2 regions of the Curtobacterium sp. MCPF17_011 genome follow, and region 2 is predicted to be linked to the other one. Evidence: predicted binding sites of a transcription regulator. Region 2 holds the regulator's gene; the other holds the start of a gene.
What was found. Region 2 encodes HspR, which represses chaperone genes until heat shock. Its sites were predicted from a motif close to AAGTTGAGTCNNNNNGACTCAACTT; they were not measured.
Positions count from the first base shown of each region.

Region 1 (8,336 bases), on a different contig from region 2:
GGCTCTCGAGTTCTCGGCCCGTCGGACACGTCAGCTCGTCAGTGCGTCGGGCCGCCGGACACGCCAGTCCGCGCGCAGGTTGACACTGCGGCACAGCGTCACAGCGTCAGCTCGACACTCCGTCAGGCGGTCGGAACGCGCATCATGCCCTCCTGGGCGACGGTGGCCAGCAGGCGGCCGTCGTGGGAGAACATCCGGCCCAGCGCGAGGCCCCGGCCACCCTGGGCGCTCGGCGACTCCTGCGCGTACAGCACCCACTCGTCGGCGCGACCGTCACGGTGCCACCACATGGCGTGGTCGAGGCTCGCCAGCTTCACGCCGGGCGTGCCCCAGGCCATGCCGTGCCGACGCATGATCGGTTCGAGGAGGGACAGGTCGCTCGCGTAGGCGAGGACGGCACGGTGCAGGGCGGGGTCGTCCGGCATGTCACGCTCGACGCGGAACCAGACCGCCTGGTGTGCGACCTGCGCGCCCTGTACGTCCACGTAGACCGGACCGTCGACGTGTCGCATGTCGATCGATCGTTCCGCCCACGCCTGTGCGGTCGGGTGGTCGATGCCCGCCAGCACGGAGGCTGCGGAGGGCAGGGACTCCGGCGTGGGGACGTCGAGGGGCATCGGGTCCTGGTGTTCGGCTCCGGCGTCCGGCGTCTGGAACGACGCGATCATCGAGAAGATCGGCGTGCCGTTCTGGTACGCCTGGACCCGGCGGGTGGCGAACGATCGGCCGTCGTGGATCCGCTCCACGCCGAACGTGATCGGGACGTCGATCGCTCCCGGCCGGAGGAAGTAGCCGTGGACGGAGTGGATGTCCCGGCCCTCGATGGTGGCCTGCGCGGCGACGATGCACTGCGCCAGGACCTGCCCTCCGAAGATCCGGCCGCCCGGCGACCAGTGACTCGCTCCGGTGAGGATCGTCTCCCTGGTGCTCGCTCCGGTGTCCTCGAGACGCAGCGTGGAGAGGAAGTCGGGTTCGCGGATCACGCCATCAGTCTACGAAGACTGCATGCGCGTGCCAGAGGTGCTGTCCAGGGGTCCTGACCGGGGTGTCCTCAGTCGCTTCCGGTCGCAGTCGCGCCGAGCAGGTCGAGGACGCGCGGGGATGTCCTCAGCACGCTCCATACGATCACGGCGACGAGCGTCCCGCTGGCGCTGGCCAGCCAGGGAGTGACGAGGTGTGACCAGGCTGTCGGCGAGATGATCCACACGAGCTGGTTGGCGATCACCGATCCCGCCAGCGAGAGCAGCAGACCGAGACCTGGGCGGAGGCTCTGGGCGGCGAACAGGCCGGCGACGACGAGGACGGACGACAGGGCGTTGAACAGATGTGGCATGGGCGTGTGGGGGATCGACAGGCGAGCGCGGGGTGAGGGGTGTCGGGGAGTCGACCGTGGGGTTGGTCCGCATGGGACCGACCCCACGGTTGACTGGCTGGTGCGTCAGCTGCTCGACGCGGCGCGTTCGACGGCGAGTGCCCCGGTGCTGTCACCCGTGCTGATGGCGATCTTGCGCGGCTTCGACGACTCCTGGACGGGGATCGTCACGCTGAGCACGCCGTTGTCGTAGTGCGCGGCGATCCGTTCGACGTCCAGGCCGTCGCCGAGCGTGAGCTGCCGGACGAACGAACCGGGCTGCCGCTCCCGCGTGAGCCACTGTGCACCGTCGGGGGCGCCGAGGGTCCGTTCAGCCCGGATGGTCAGCACGGAACCGTCGACGTCGATGTCGACCGAGCCCGGATCGACGCCGGGCAGGTCCACGTCCATGACGTAGTGGTCACCGGCGCGGTAGAGGTCCATCGGCATCGAGCGTGGGCCCGCTCCTGCTCCGGCGAGGAGGGACCCGGCGAGACGGTCGAGCTCGCGGAACGGGTCGAAGTTCATGGCCATCTGACATCAACTCCTTCACTGGATGGTTGTCGGTTGAGTCGCTGTGACTCAACTGCATCCGGTTTTAGCACTCGAACCCGGAGAGTGCCAAAAGGACGCCGAGAGGACGCCGAGAGGTCGACCAGCGGGTCTCCGGACGGTCGCGGCTAGGATCGGAGGCGACATGAGCAGCTCGTTCACCCTTCCCGACGCCGCCTCGCTCGGTGACCTCCGCACCTACCTCGGGCGGGCCGCTCGCATCGAGGACGGGTCGGTCCGACTCATCGCCGACTCGGGCGTCCTGGCGGTCTACACCGCCATCCTCTACCCGCTCGGTCTGCTCGACGAGCTGCCGACCGTCCTCGGCCTCCGGACCTTCGCGCTGACGCAGCCGGAGCACATCGACGTCGTCGTGCCGCTGCGGTCGTTCCAGGAACGCCTGCGGCTGCTCGCCGAGGCCCAGGACGCCGACCAGGCCGACAGCGCCGACCCGACGCGTGCCACCCCGATCGAGGTCGAGTTGCCCCTCGAGGTCCACACCGTGACGTGGGCAGCGATCTCGCCGCCCCGCGGTGGATGGGCCCCGCTGCCGGACGTCTCCGCGGAGCTCCTGCACCGCGCGGCGCGGCAGGGGATCGACGAGGTCGCGGCTGCCGTGCCGGCGAGCTCGGGGGAGTCGATCGTCCGACGCGTCCGCTCCGAGGTGTGGGGTCGGCCGATCACCGGCGTCGAGCACCTGCCTGCCGGCGCGGGATTCGCTGCCGAGAGCCTCGGGTTCCTCGGCACCGAACCGGTGCGCCTGTTCGAGACCGGTCCGTGGAGTCGGCTCACGACCTCGCGTGGGCACGTGCTCGTCAAGCGGCGCGCCTGGACGCTGAGCTCCTAGCCCGGTCTCGACCGCCGACGGCCGGCCTCGACACGCGACGCCTGGCCCCGATCCCGGCCCGACCCCGATCCCGGCCCGAGTCCCGACCCCGGCGGTCACCCGACTGACCTGCCTGGGCGGGGGCGACCGGACGGCGGACGATGCCGAACGTCCCCCCCGACTCAGTCGAACGCGTTCGTCATCGCGTGGGCCGCGCGGTCCAGGTACCCCCAGAGCTCGGCCTCGTCGAGCGGAGCGAGTCCGAGCGACTCCACCGCGTCGTGCATGTGCTGGAGCCAGTGCTCGCGCGCCTCGGGCGTGATGCGGAACGGGTTGTGCCGCATCCGCAGGCGGGGGTGTCCGCGCTGTTCGCTGTACATGGACGGTCCACCCCAGTACTGCTGGAGGAACTGCGACAGCCGCCAGATCGCCCCCTCGAGGTCGTCGGCCGGGTACATCGGCCAGATGACCTCGTCGTGCTGCACTCCCTCGTAGAAGCGTCGTACCAGACGGTCGAACGTCGGGGCGCCGCCGATGCGGTCGAAGAGCGAGCCGCTCGCCGCGGCGCCGCCGAGTCCGACACGGAGCGTGACGGGCTGCGCCGGAACCGCGCCGGCACCGTCGGCGTGGCCGCTGCTGTCTGCGGGGGCGCTGCTGTCGGGCCGACCAGCGGCTCCGGCCGGTGGCACGATCGGCAGGGACGGTCCGGTCATGGCGAGTCCTCGTGGTCGGTGCTGGGTTCTTCCCCGGTGCGGATGGCCCGCCCGAAGACGTTCCGTCGTGCGCTGCGGGACCGGGCGGGTGTCGGGACCGGCGCGGTCCGCACCGGGCGCAGGCCGTTCACGGAGGTGGCGTTCTCCCACCCGGCGGGCATGATCATCGCCATCGCGGGCAGGGTGACGCCGAGTTCGTCGACGCTGTGCTTGAGCCGGATGCGGAGCTCGCGGCCGACGACGTCGAGCTCGGAGGCGCGGGTCTTCACGACCAGGCGGAACACCATGCCGGTGTCCGTGATCGACTGCAGGCCCCAGATCTCGGGCTTCTCGACGATGCGCTGACGCCACCGGGACTCCTGCGACATGGTGACGGCAGCGTGCAGGAGGGCGTCCTGCACCGCGTCGATGTCGGTGTCGTAGGGGACGGTGATGTCCACCAGGACGCGGGACCACCCCTGGGACAGGTTGCCGACGCGCAGGATCTGGCCGTTCGGCACGAACCAGAGGATCCCGTTGACATCGCGGATCTGCATGACGCGTAGGCCGACGCTCTCGACGACGCCGGTCGCCTGCCCGGTGTCGACGACGTCACCCACCCCGGCCTGGTCCTCGAGGATCATGAAGATGCCGGACAGGATGTCGCGGACGATGCTCTGGGCACCGACCGCCAGGCCGGCGGCGACCACCGAGGCGCCACCGACGATGCCGACGGCGGCGGTGGGGAACACCGTCGAGATGATGATGGCGAACGCGATGACCGCGACGACGACGGTCGCCAGGTTCTCGAGCACGCTGCCGAGGGTCCGGGTGCGCTGGACGACCCGGGCCGTCTGCAGCGGTGAGGCGACGAGCGCCTGCGTGTCCGCGGCACCCTGCCGCTTCTTCACGCCGTTGACGATGCGGTCGACGACCTGCTTGATCGTCCGGCGGAGGATGAGCCGGAGGACCACCGCCGCGAGCAGGACGATGACGATGGTGATCGGGACGTGCCAGGTGTCGACGAACTGGGTGAACGTGTTCGACGCCCACTTCGAGACGTCGGTGGTGTCTGCAGCCAAGAGCATGATCCGATCGATGCTAAGCGGCGAGGCCTCGGCCTCCCTGGAGGAACGCCGAGGCCTCGCCGCTCGTCACATCAGGGTCAGACGTCCGCTGCCTGGACCCGGAGGGCCCGCTCGGTGCCCGCGAGGTTCTCGGTGACGATGCGGCGCAGTGCCGGCGTCTCCGGGTGTGCCTCGAGCCACGCCACGGCCGCGTCGCGCAGCTCCGTCGACGCCAGCGGCGCGGGGTAGAGCCCCGTGACGACGGTGTCCGCGATGTGGTAGCTACGCTCGTCCCAGATGCGGGTGATCACGTCGAAGTACCGTGACACGAGGCCCTCGAGCACGACCGGGGAGTTGACGTGCTGGAACCCGATCGTGGTCTGACGGACGATCGCGTTCGGCGCGTCGTCGCTGTCGACGAGCGACGAGAACGCGGCGAGCTTGCCCTCGGCCGTGGGGATCGTCGCCCGGGCACGCGCGGCGGCCTGCTCACCCGAGGCCGTGCGGTCGGCGGCGAGCTCGGTGTCGATCTCGTCGTTGCCCGCAGCGCCGGCGAGCACGAGGCCCTCGAGCAGCTCCCAGCGGAGATCGGTGTCGACCTCGAGCCCCTGCAGCGTCACCGAGCCGTCACGCAGCCCCTGGAGCGTCGCCACGTGCTCGGGCGTCGAGGGGATCTGCGCGAAGAACTTCACGAACTGGAACTGCGCGTCGGAGCCGGACTCGGCCGACGACGCGAGCTGCCAGAGGGTGTCACCGACGGTACGGACGGTGCTGTCGGACTTCGCCGGCGCGACGTAGTTGCGCGCGGTGAGCAACAGCTGCGACAGCGTGGTCCGGATCGTCGTGGACTCGGTCTCGGTCGCGATGTTGCCGAGCACGAGCGACACGTAGTCGCTGGCGGGGGACTCGGCGTCGCGTGTGGCGTCCCAGACGGCACCCCAGACGATGGAACGCGCGAGGGGGTTCGCGATCGCGGCGAGGTGCTCGATCGCAGTGCGACGGGACTGCTCGTCGAGACGGATCTTGGCGTAGGCCAGGTCGTCGTCGTTGAGCAACACGAGGTCGCCGCGGTGCACGCCGACGAGTTCGGGCACGTCCGTGCGGGCTCCGTCGACGTCGATCTCGACGCGGTGGGCCCGCTCGAGCTTGCCGCCGGACGACGCGGTGTCGGCGCCGAACGGTGCCGAGGCGTCGTTCGTGAAGGAGTAGACGCCGATCGCCAGTCGGTGCGGTCGCAGCGTCGGGTGGTCGGCCGGGGCTTCCTGCAGCACGGCGAACGAGGTGATCACACCGTCGGCGTCGGTCTGGATCTCCGGGCGGAGGGTGTTCACGCCAGCGGTCTCGAGCCACAGCTTCGACCACTCGGACAGGTCACGGCCGCTGGTGGACTCGAGTTCGACGAGCAGGTCCTTCAGCTCGGTGTTGGAGTGGTGGTGCTTCTTGAAGTAGGCCGAGACGCCCGCGAAGAACGCATCGATACCGACCCACGCGACGAGCTGCTTGAGGACCGAGCCACCCTTCGCGTAGGTGATGCCGTCGAAGTTGACCTGGACGTCTTCGAGGTCGTTGATCGTCGCGACGATCGGGTGCGTCGAGGGCAGCTGGTCCTGGCGGTAGGCCCAGGACTTCTCCATCGCCTGGAACGTGGTCCACGCTTCGGTCCACTCGGTGGCTTCGGCCGTGGCGATGGTCGACGCCCACTCGGCGAACGACTCGTTGAGCCACAGGTCGTTCCACCACTTCATGGTGACGAGGTCGCCGAACCACATGTGGGCGAGTTCGTGCAGGATCGTGACGACCCGGCGCTCCTTGATGGCGTCCGTGACCTTCGAGCGGAACACGTACGTCTCGGTGAAGGTGACGGCACCCGCGTTCTCCATCGCGCCGGCGTTGAACTCCGGCACGAAGAGCTGGTCGTACTTCTCGAACGGGTAGGCGACGTCGAACTTCTCCTCGAAGTACGCGAAGCCCTTGCGGGTGATGTCGAAGACGTACTCGGGGTCGAGGTACTCGGCCAGCGACTTCCGCGCGAACACCCCGAGCGGGATGGTCCGGCCGTCGCGGCTGGTGAGCTCGCTGCGGACGACCTCGTACGGGCCGGCGACGAGCGCGGTGATGTAGCTCGAGATCTTCGCCGTGGGCGGGAAGGTCCACGTGGCGTGGTCGCCGTCGACGTGCGGCTCGGGCGTGGGAGCGTTCGAGACGACCTGCCAGCGTGCCGGTGCGGTCACGGTGAAGCTGAACTCAGCCTTGAGGTCGGGCTGCTCGAACACGGCGAACATGCGCCGGCTGTCCGGGACCTCGAACTGCGAGTACAGGTAGACCTCGTCGTCGACGGGGTCCACGAAGCGGTGCAGGCCTTCCCCGGTGTTCGTGTACAGCGCGTCGGCGACGACGACGAGCTCGTTCTGCGCCTGCAGGTCGGCGAGCTGGATGCGGACGCCGTCGTTCACGGCGGCGACGTCGAGCGCCACGCCGTTCAGGGTGACCGAGTGCACGGTCTTCGTGATGGCGTCGATGAACGTGCTGGCGCCGGGCGTGGCCGTGAAGCGCACACGGGTGGTGCTGCCGAAGCTCTCGGCGCCGCGGGTCAGGTCGAGTTCGACGTCGTACGTCTGGACACTGACGATGCCGGCACGTTCCTGGGCTTCGGTTCTGGTGAGGTTCTCTCCGGGCACGGACGCTCCATCTTCGCTGCGGACGCGGACGATCGATGTCCGCGTGTCGGTGGTCCCGCTCGGCGTCGTGCGCCGGCGGGACGGCTCGTGACCAGCCTAGCGAGCGGGCGTACGCTCACGACCTGTGACTGACACCACTGTGGAGAACACCCCTGCGACCCGGACTGCTGTGGAGTTCTGGTTCGACCCGACCTGCCCCTGGGCGTGGATGACGAGCCGCTGGGTGGGTGAGGTCGAGCAGCACCGCGACCTCGACGTCACCTGGAACGTGATGAGCCTCTTCGTCCTCAACGAGCACAACGAGGGCATGCCCGCGGAGTACCGCGAGGCGATGGAGCGGAACCAGGTGTACTCGCGCCTGGTGACGGCTGCGAAGGCCCGACACGGCCAGGAGGTCGTGAAGCGCCTCTACGACGCGCTCGGCGAGCAGATCCACCACCGCCAGCAGAAGGACCCGCAGCAGGTCGTACCGGCCGTCCTCGAGCAGCTCGGCCTCGAGGCCGACCTCGCCGACGCCGCATGGACCGACGAGACCGATGTCGCGATGCGTGAGAGTCACCGAGACGGCATCGAGCGGGTCGGCCAGGACGTCGGCACGCCCGTCATCGCCGTCGACGGTGTCGCCTTCTTCGGACCGGTCATCTCGCCGGCGCCGAAGGGCCAGCAGGCACTCGACCTCTGGGACGGCGTCGTCGCCGCGGCCCGCTACCCGGGCTTCTTCGAGCTCAAGCGCTCGCGCACGACCGGTCCGGTCTTCGACACGGTCGAGGACTGACCCCGGCGCGACCACGACGGTCGTGCCGGGCCGCGTGCACCGCGCCCCGTCCTGACGGGCGCGGTGTCGGTGCGGGGGCCCAGCACATCCGATGCCGTCGCGGTCCCGCGGGCTCGCGTGGTGCGGGGCGGACGGGAGGCGTGGGTCGGCCCCGCCACGGGCCTCCCGGTCCGCGCACCGCCGCTTGCACTGCGCCCCGTTCTGACGGGCCGCGATGTCCGTGCGGGGGTGCAGCACGGCCGAGACCAGGCCAGATCAGGCCAGCGGCAACCGCATCAGCGTCAGGTCGAGCCATCGGTCGAACTTGCGGCCGACCTCCGGGACGACCGCGACCGTCGCGAACCCGAGTCGCTCGTGGAGCGCGATCGAACCCGTGTTGGTGCTGCAGATGCCGG
Region 1 is NZ_QKSK01000017.1:27,314-35,649, forward strand. It holds gene DEJ25_RS15715 (acyl-CoA thioesterase) at 123-980, opposite strand; gene DEJ25_RS15720 (hypothetical protein) at 1,052-1,333, opposite strand; gene DEJ25_RS15725 (Hsp20/alpha crystallin family protein) at 1,439-1,885, opposite strand; gene DEJ25_RS15730 (hypothetical protein) at 2,049-2,750, shown strand; gene DEJ25_RS15735 (globin) at 2,912-3,442, opposite strand; gene DEJ25_RS15740 (mechanosensitive ion channel family protein) at 3,439-4,509, opposite strand; gene pepN (aminopeptidase N) at 4,587-7,166, opposite strand; gene DEJ25_RS15750 (DsbA family protein) at 7,291-7,941, shown strand; gene DEJ25_RS15755 (GNAT family N-acetyltransferase) at 8,197-8,336, opposite strand, start outside.
Region 1: DEJ25_RS15725 (Hsp20/alpha crystallin family protein) is a predicted target of HspR. The motif match lies at 1,916-1,940, and genes of this name have one in related genera.

Region 2 (8,336 bases):
TTGCGCGAGTACTTGTACTCTGCGGCCGAGGTGAGCCACTTCCACTTGGCGCCGTTGTCCGCGCTGGTCCAGATGTCCCAGTTGCCCTCGGTCGTGCCGGAGATCGTGAACGAGTCCTCGGTCTTGTCGTAGGACGACGACGCGGTGAACGGTGTCGAGATCGGTACCGACGACGAGACGTCGAAAGACGTCCAGTTGGTGGAGTTCGCCGGGGCGGACTGGCCGGAGAAGCGGACGATGACCGAGCGCTTCGGGCCAGGAGTGTCGACCGTCAGGGAGGGCGAGTAGTACCACGTGTGCGAGCCGCCCCAGAATCCCCCCGTGCCGGTGCCGGAGTGCGAGCACAGCATCTTGCGATCCTGGTCGGACAGTGTGCAGTTCTCGAGCCCCGCACGCCCTGACAGCGGTCGATCGAATCCCACGATCGCGTCGTTCGCCGAGAAGTGCGTTCCGCTGGGTGCGGAGAACTCCCAACGAAGATCCTTCGTATGGCTGTCCGAGTGGATACGGAAGGCAGGATGCACTCGTTGGGTCTGACCGACTGTGAACGGAACGACTGACGAATCGAGACTGCTCCACGGGCCGCTCGACTCGGCCGACGCCGCGGGACCGATACTCAAGCTGGCGGCGAGGGTGGCTGCAGCGACGCCGGTCGCGGCCGCAGCTCGAGGGAATGCTTTCATAAGAGTGAGGTGTCTTTCGGATCGGGCTGCACCGGTGGAGCAGCGAATGTCAGATAGAGAATATCACGTTGATGAAGGCCGGTATGTGGGGCTGCCCAGCCGCCTTGCGTCGCTTGGACGCAACTTCCAACTCCGGAACTTGACCGGCCTCTGGATGGGAGTAGAGTTGAGTCCAAGGGACGCAAGTCTGTAGACGTCAGCACCACGCGTCGGACCTCCCGGCACCCAATGAAAGGAAGTACCTCCCCATGGGACGTGCAGTAGGAATCGACCTCGGAACCACCAACTCGGTCGTCAGCGTGCTCGAGGGCGGCGAGCCCACCGTCATCGCGAACGCCGAGGGCCTCCGCACCACGCCGTCGATCGTCGCCTTCACGAAGGACGGCGAGGTGCTGGTCGGCGAGACCGCCAAGCGCCAGGCCGTCACGAACGTCGACCGCACCATCGCGAGCGTGAAGCGCCACATCGGTACCGACTGGAAGGTCGACATCGACGGCAAGAGCTACACACCGCAGGAGATCTCGGCCCGTACCCTCGGCAAGCTCAAGCGCGACGCCGAGCAGTACCTCGGTGAAGACGTCACCGACGCGGTCATCACCGTCCCGGCGTACTTCAACGACGCCGAGCGCCAGGCCACGAAGGACGCCGGTGAGATCGCCGGCCTCAACGTCCTCCGCATCATCAACGAGCCGACTGCGGCCGCACTGGCGTACGGCCTCGACAAGGGCAAGGAAGACGAGCTCATCCTGGTCTTCGACCTCGGTGGCGGCACGTTCGACGTCTCCCTGCTCGAGGTGGGCAAGGACGACGACTTCTCCACGATCCAGGTCCGCTCGACCTCGGGCGACAACCGCCTGGGCGGCGACGACTGGGACCAGCGCATCGTCGACCACCTGGTCAAGAAGTTCAAGGACGAGCACGGCGTCGACCTGTCCACGGACAAGATCGCCAAGCAGCGCCTGAAGGAAGCCGCCGAGCAGGCGAAGAAGGAACTGTCGAGCCAGCTGAGCGCCAACATCCAGCTGCCGTACCTCACCCTCACGGCGAACGGCCCGCTGAACCTCGACGAGACCATCTCGCGCGCCCAGTTCGAGCAGATGACCTCCGACCTGCTCGACCGCACGAAGAAGCCCTTCAACGACGTCATCAAGGAGGCGGGCGTGTCGGTGAACGACATCGCGCACGTCGTCCTCGTCGGCGGCTCGACCCGTATGCCCGCCGTGGCCGAGGTCGTCAAGTCGCTGACCGGTGGCAAGTCGCCGAACCAGGGCGTCAACCCGGACGAGGTCGTCGCCGTCGGCGCCGCGCTGCAGGCCGGTGTCCTCAAGGGTGAGCGCAAGGACGTCCTGCTCATCGACGTCACCCCGCTCTCGCTCGGCATCGAGACCAAGGGCGGCCTGATGACGAAGCTCATCGACCGCAACACCGCGATCCCGACCAAGCGCAGCGAGACCTTCACGACCGCTGACTCGAACCAGCCGTCGGTCGCCATCCAGGTCTTCCAGGGCGAGCGCGACTTCACGCGCGACAACAAGGCGCTCGGCACCTTCGAGTTGACCGGCATCGCTCCGGCGCCCGCGGGCATCCCGCAGATCGAGGTGACGTTCGACATCGACGCCAACGGCATCGTGCACGTGTCCGCGAAGGACAAGGGCACCGGCAAGGAGCAGTCGATGGTCATCTCCGGCGGCTCGTCGCTGCCGAAGGAGGACATCGAGCGCATGGTCCGCGAGGCCGAGGAGCACGCCGCCGAGGACAAGGCCCGCCGCGAAGCCAGCGAGCGTCGCAACCAGGCCGAGCAGCTCGCGTACTCGATCGAGAAGCTCATCAAGGAGAACGACGAGAAGCTCCCCGCGGACGTCAAGTCCGAGGTGCAGGCCGACGTCGACGCGCTGAAGTCCGCCCTCGCGGGAGACGACGACGACGCGGTGAAGACCGCCTTCGACAAGCTGAACGAGTCGCAGGGCAAGATCGGCCAGGCCATCTACGCCCAGGACCAGTCGGCCGCCGCCGCCGGTCCGGAAGCGGGCGCGGAGGGCCAGACCGCCGGTGACGACGAGGACATCGTCGACGCCGAGGTCGTGGACGACGAGGACGACAAGGACAAGAAGTAACCGATGGCTGACTCCAACAACGCTGACGGCAACGTGCACGACGACAACGTCGACGACGCCCGGGAGCCGCAGGTCGAGGGCGACGCCACCAACGCGACGGCACCCGAGGACCTGATCGAGGCCGAGGGCCCCGACGTCGAGGTCCCGACGGATGCTCCCGCTGCGGCGGACGGGGGTCCGACGGACGGGAGCCCGGCGGACGACCTCAGCCCTGAGGACGAGGCCCTGCTCGCCGACGCCGCGTCCGGCATCGCCGAGGACCGTCTGTCCCCGTCCGACCGCGACCTGGTCGCCGAGATGCGCGCGGACATGCTCCGTGCGCAGGCCGAGCTGGTGAACTTCCGGAAGCGCGTCGAGCGCGACCGCGAGGCCAACCGCGAGGTCGCGATCGCCGAGGTGGTGCGTGCACTCCTCCCCGCGCTCGACGACCTGACTCGCGCCGAGGCGCACGGGGACCTGCCCGAGGGCCCCATGCAGGTCATCGGCCAGAAGATCCGCGCCGGGTTCGACAGGTTCAAGCTCGTGCAGATCGGTGAGAAGGGCGAGACCTTCGACCCGAACATCCACGAGGCGATCGTCCAGCTCCCGACCCCGGGTGCCACCGGTCAGACGGTCGCGGACGTCGTCGAACCGGGCTACAGGCTCGGCGAGCGTGTGCTCCGTGCGGCCAAGGTCGCCGTGGCGGTCCCGGCCTGAGGGCCGGCATCGGAAGAGGGGAGGTGAGCCGTGGCCAGTCAGGACTGGTTCGACAAGGACTTCTACGCGGTCCTCGGGGTGTCCAAGGACGCCTCTGAGGCCGACCTGAAGAAGACCTACCGGAAGCTCGCGCGGCAGTACCACCCGGACTCCAACCCGGGTGACGCTGCTGCCGAGTCGAAGTTCAAGGAGATCAGCGAGGCGTACTCCGTGCTCTCCGACAAGGAGCAGCGCAAGGAGTACGACCAGGTCCGCGCGATGGGTTCCGGGGCCCGCTTCACGGCGGGCGGACCGGGCGGCCAGGGCGGCTTCGAGGACGTCTTCGGTGGCATGTTCGGCGGCGGCGGCCAGGGCGGGGGCGGACAGCGCGTCCGCTTCGGTCAGGGCGGCGGCGGTGCCGGCGGCTTCGAGGACATCCTCGGCGGCATGTTCGGCGGTGGCGGCTTCGGCCAGAACACCGGCGGCTTCCGTGGCTTCGGCGGCCCGACGAAGGGGCGCGACGTCACCGCGACGACGACGCTCGACCTCGCCACCGCCGTCGCCGGTGACACCGTCAAGCTCGCGCAGGGCAACGGCCGGCCGGTGAACGTCCGCATCCCCGCGGGCGTCGCCGACGGCCAGAAGATCCGGCTGCGCGGTCGTGGTGAGCAGAGCCCCGACGGCGGTGAGGCCGGTGACCTCGTGGTCACCGTCACGGTGCGGAAGCACCCGGTGTTCGAGCGAGACGGCCTCAACCTGCGGGTCGACGTGCCGGTCACCTTCGTGGAGGCCGCGCTCGGCGCGACGATCGAGGTCCCGACCCTCGGTGGCGCGCCGGTCAAGCTCCGCGTCGCGCCCGGCACGCCGTCCGGACGGGTCCTCCGTGTCAAGGGCCGCGGCGTCACGACCAAGAACGGCACGGGCGACCTGCTCGCCACCGTCCAGGTCGCGGTGCCGTCCCACCTGTCGGACAAGGCGCGCGAGGCGCTCGACGCCCTCGCCGCAGCCCTGCCCGACGAAGACCCGCGCGAGGACCTGCTCGCCAAGGCGCGCGGCTAGCGTCACGCACCACATCACCACCAGACCCGGCCGGGAGGCTCGGTGCGGCTCCGTCAGGAACCGGCACCGAGCCTCCCGTCAGTCCCGCTAGGAGCGCTCAGATGGCCGACATGGACGAGACCTCGCCCGTCTTCGCGATCGCGGTCGCCGCCGAGTTGGCGGAGATGCACCCGCAGACACTGCGGCAGTACGACCGGCTCGGCCTGGTCGTCCCCGGACGGACCCGCGGCGGGTCCCGTCGGTACTCGATGCGGGACGTCGCGCAGCTGCGGGAGATCGCGCGGCTGGGATCCGAGGGGGTGTCGCTGGAGGGGATCCGGCGTGTCCTGGACCTGGAGAACGAGAACCGCGCGCTCCGGACTCGGGTCCGGGAGCTCGAGCGCGCCCTCGCCGACCAGTTGATCAGCCGTCCGGGCGCTCGGGTGTTCGCCGCGACGACGACCGGGGCGGCGGTGCCGCTCCGTGCCGGGATGCGGCCGCAGCGCAACACGGCGGTCGTGCTCTACCGGCCCCAGCGCTGAGTGATATACCGAATTTGTAGCGCATCCTGATCCTCTCTACGGTGTGCCCTGGCTCGGACCGAGTCATGACACGAGGAGGAGTCCATGCGCATCACGACCATCGCGATGGCCGCCACGGCGGTCGTCGTCTCCGCATTGGTGGCCGGAGGGCCGGCGTCGGCGACGACCACATCGGCGCCGCCGGGATCGACCAGGACGGTCGCGAACACGCCGACGGGCGTCAGCCTGACGCCGATCGACGACCGGACCTACCGGGTCACCGGGAAGCCACGCTGCGGGTTGTTCGAGACGACCTGTCAGATCCACGTCGGGAACGTCGGCGGTGACTACCACTGGGACGGTGGCACGTCGACCGCGACCTTCGCCGGGTGGCGGTACGGCGAGACCCGGACCCCCCGGTTCTGGACCTACGCCTGCCTGATCGGGTGCAAGAACTCGGCGACGGTGAGCAGCTCACCGGTCACGCGGCCGTACCCGCAGCGGGCGATCACCGCGCAGGTCGCGTCGAAGGACGACGTGGGACGGACCGCTCGGATCACCGGAACGGCGATGGGGAAGGCGAGCATCCGGTTGAACGGCCGTCAGGTCGCCACCGCGAGCGACGCCGGGACGGGGACGTGGGAGACGACCGTCACAGGGCTGCAGGTCGGGAAGAACACGCTGGTCTTCCAGCAGTACGTCGACGGGCAGTACCGGGACCAGACGTCGGTGACGGTGACGATCACCGACCCGGCGAAGCCGGGGCGGATCACCGGCAACGTCGGCACGGCGGACCTGCCGCGCGGTGCCACGACGACGGTGTACGCGGGCTACACCGCGCAGTCCGCCTTCACGACGCCCACCGGCACCCTGGTCTTCACGGCGCCCGAGGGCACCACGTTCGCGCCGGGCCAGGACCGGCAGACCGGTCAGTACCGGGACGGGACCACCTGGAAGGACTTCGGCGGCGACTCGCTCGTCAGCGGATCCCGCTCGGCCGACGGCAGGACGTACTCGTTCTCCCTCGGCAGCCGGAACTGGGCGATCGCCGCGGGTCAGCAGTTCCGCTTCGCGATGCGGATCGAGACGCCGATCGGCATCACGACGACGACGAGCTCGCTGCGGGGCACGCTCGCCGGTTCCGTCGCCGCGGGCACCTTCGACACGACCGCGACCGTGACGACCACGGTCACCGGCGCGGGCCTGCAGGCGACCGTGGAGGACGTCGACGTGGTGGACGGCACCGCGACCCTCGTCGGCACCGCACCGGCGGGCACGACGTCGGTGGAGGTCACCTGGAAGCGCGACGGCACCGAGGTCACCCGGTCGGTCACGCCCTCGTCGACCGGCTCCTGGAACTTCGGTCTCACCGGTCTGGCAAACGGGACGAACCCCGTCCACCTGGTCGCTCGGAAGGGCAGCGAAGAGGTCGCGAGCGCCGACGTCGACGTCCGGCTGGTCATCGCCGCGCTGACCGCTTCGGCCCAGTTCCCGGCGGACGTCTCGGAGCGTGCGACGGTGGCGGGACGAGGGCAGCCGGGCGCCCGGGTCGAGGTCCGGGACGGCGCCCGTGTCGTCGTCGGCACCACGGTCGGCGAGGACGGCAACTGGACGGTCTCGGTGCCGGCTCCGGGTCGCGGGGGCGTGTTCGCGCTCCAGGTCGTCCAGCGGGTCCGCAGCCAGGACACCGACACCGTGCCGGTGCGCCTGGACTACGGCGCGGCCGTGCGCATCACGTCTCCCGGCGACGGGTTCCTCGTGTCGCCCGTCTGGCCGGAGGTGCGGATCGCCGGGGTGGCCGCGCCGGGAGCTGCGATCGACCTCGGTGAACAGGGCGGGGTCGTCGACGGTCTCGGGCACACCGTGGCCGACGGCGACGGTCGTTGGGTCATCCGGACGCCGGCGCTCGAGGCCCGCGACCACGTGGTCGTGGCGACGGCGACGTCGAAGGGCGCGAACACGACGACCTCGAGCGTGCGGTTGGTCGCCGAGCGCTGACCGTCCTGACGCCCCGGCCGCGGTCGTCGCCCTCGAGCGACGACCGCGGCCGGGCGTTCTGCTGCTCAGGCGTCAGGCGTCGGGCGGAGGGTCGAGCAGGGCGCGGAGTGCGCTGGGGGACGACGAGCACGGCGGGACGCCGGTCGGCGCCTCGTCCGACGGGGCGCACCGCGTTCGCCGTGCCCCCGGACGACGCGCACGGACGGCATCGATCACCGCTCGCATGCACTCACCGCACACGGTCAGCGGTCCGTCCGGTCTGCTCCGGGCGCTGCCCGTCGTCGACCTGCGGGCTGCTGCGGTCCGGGTCCGGCAGCATGTGGACAGCCCAGGTGGCGCGCTCGGCGAGTCGACCGTCCCTGCTGTCCACCGCGATCCGGAGCGCGACGACGCCGTTCCGGATGTGTTCCCACGGCAGCGACTCGTGCAGACGGTCGCTGCGCAGCCGGAAGGTCAGGCCGTCGAGTGACGCGCGGAGCGCCGCCGACAGCATCGGGTTCCGACATTCGCTGATGAACGTCCGGTAGACCGGGGTCGCCGCGTCCGCCGTCGCCCGCCAGCCCGGTGTCTGCATGCAGTCGAGCAGGACCCCGAGTCGTCGGAACAGCGCGGCGCGGTTCTGGTCGCTGAGCGTCGGGACGGAGACGCGCACCAGTCCGCCGAACAGCAGCCCGAGGGCCTGCAGCGCCGGCAGGACGTCCTCGTCCCGCGGGACGGCGACCCGCGTGTACCGGTTCGCGCAGAACTCGACCAGCCCCAGGCGGTCGAGGTCGGCGAGGGCCTCGCGGACCGGCGTCCGGGAGCACCCGAGCCGCTCGGCCAGTTCGTCGTCGTCCAACCGGTCGCCCGGGCGCAGCCGCCCGCTCATGATCTCGCTGCGGAGCCGGTCACGGGCGACGTCGCGGAGCAGCTTCCTCGTCCCGGCCCTGGGTCGCGGTGCGAACATCTACCCCTCCCGCTGCGTCCTGGAGCCGGTGGACCCGACCTCCCCTGAGCGTAGGAGTCCTGCTCACACTTGTCGCGTGTGATATACCGGACGCCGTTGCGACCTGCGCCACGCGACGGCCCGGCCGGGGGAGGGCCGGGGTGGCGTCGGTACGCTCGGGGACATGTCCGCTTCCGACTTCGTCGACCATTTCCGGCGCCACCCCCGGGAACAGGGACCGGACCTCATCGCCATCGAGGGCACCGACCGGTTCCTGCTCGACGAGGCTCCGCACGTGCACGGCGACGCGCTCCGCCATCCTGGCGCCGTCACGGTCGTCGACGACCGGTACGGAGTCCTCACGCTCGGGGTGCTCGCGCTG
Region 2 is NZ_QKSK01000010.1:48,117-56,452, reverse strand. It holds gene DEJ25_RS13010 (hypothetical protein) at 1-350, opposite strand, end outside; gene dnaK (molecular chaperone DnaK) at 932-2,797, shown strand; gene DEJ25_RS17065 (nucleotide exchange factor GrpE) at 2,801-3,493, shown strand; gene DEJ25_RS12995 (DnaJ C-terminal domain-containing protein) at 3,524-4,531, shown strand; gene DEJ25_RS12990 (heat shock protein transcriptional repressor HspR) at 4,642-5,052, shown strand; gene DEJ25_RS12985 (hypothetical protein) at 5,137-7,029, shown strand; gene DEJ25_RS12980 (GntR family transcriptional regulator) at 7,259-7,975, opposite strand; gene DEJ25_RS12975 (class I SAM-dependent methyltransferase) at 8,139-8,336, shown strand, end outside.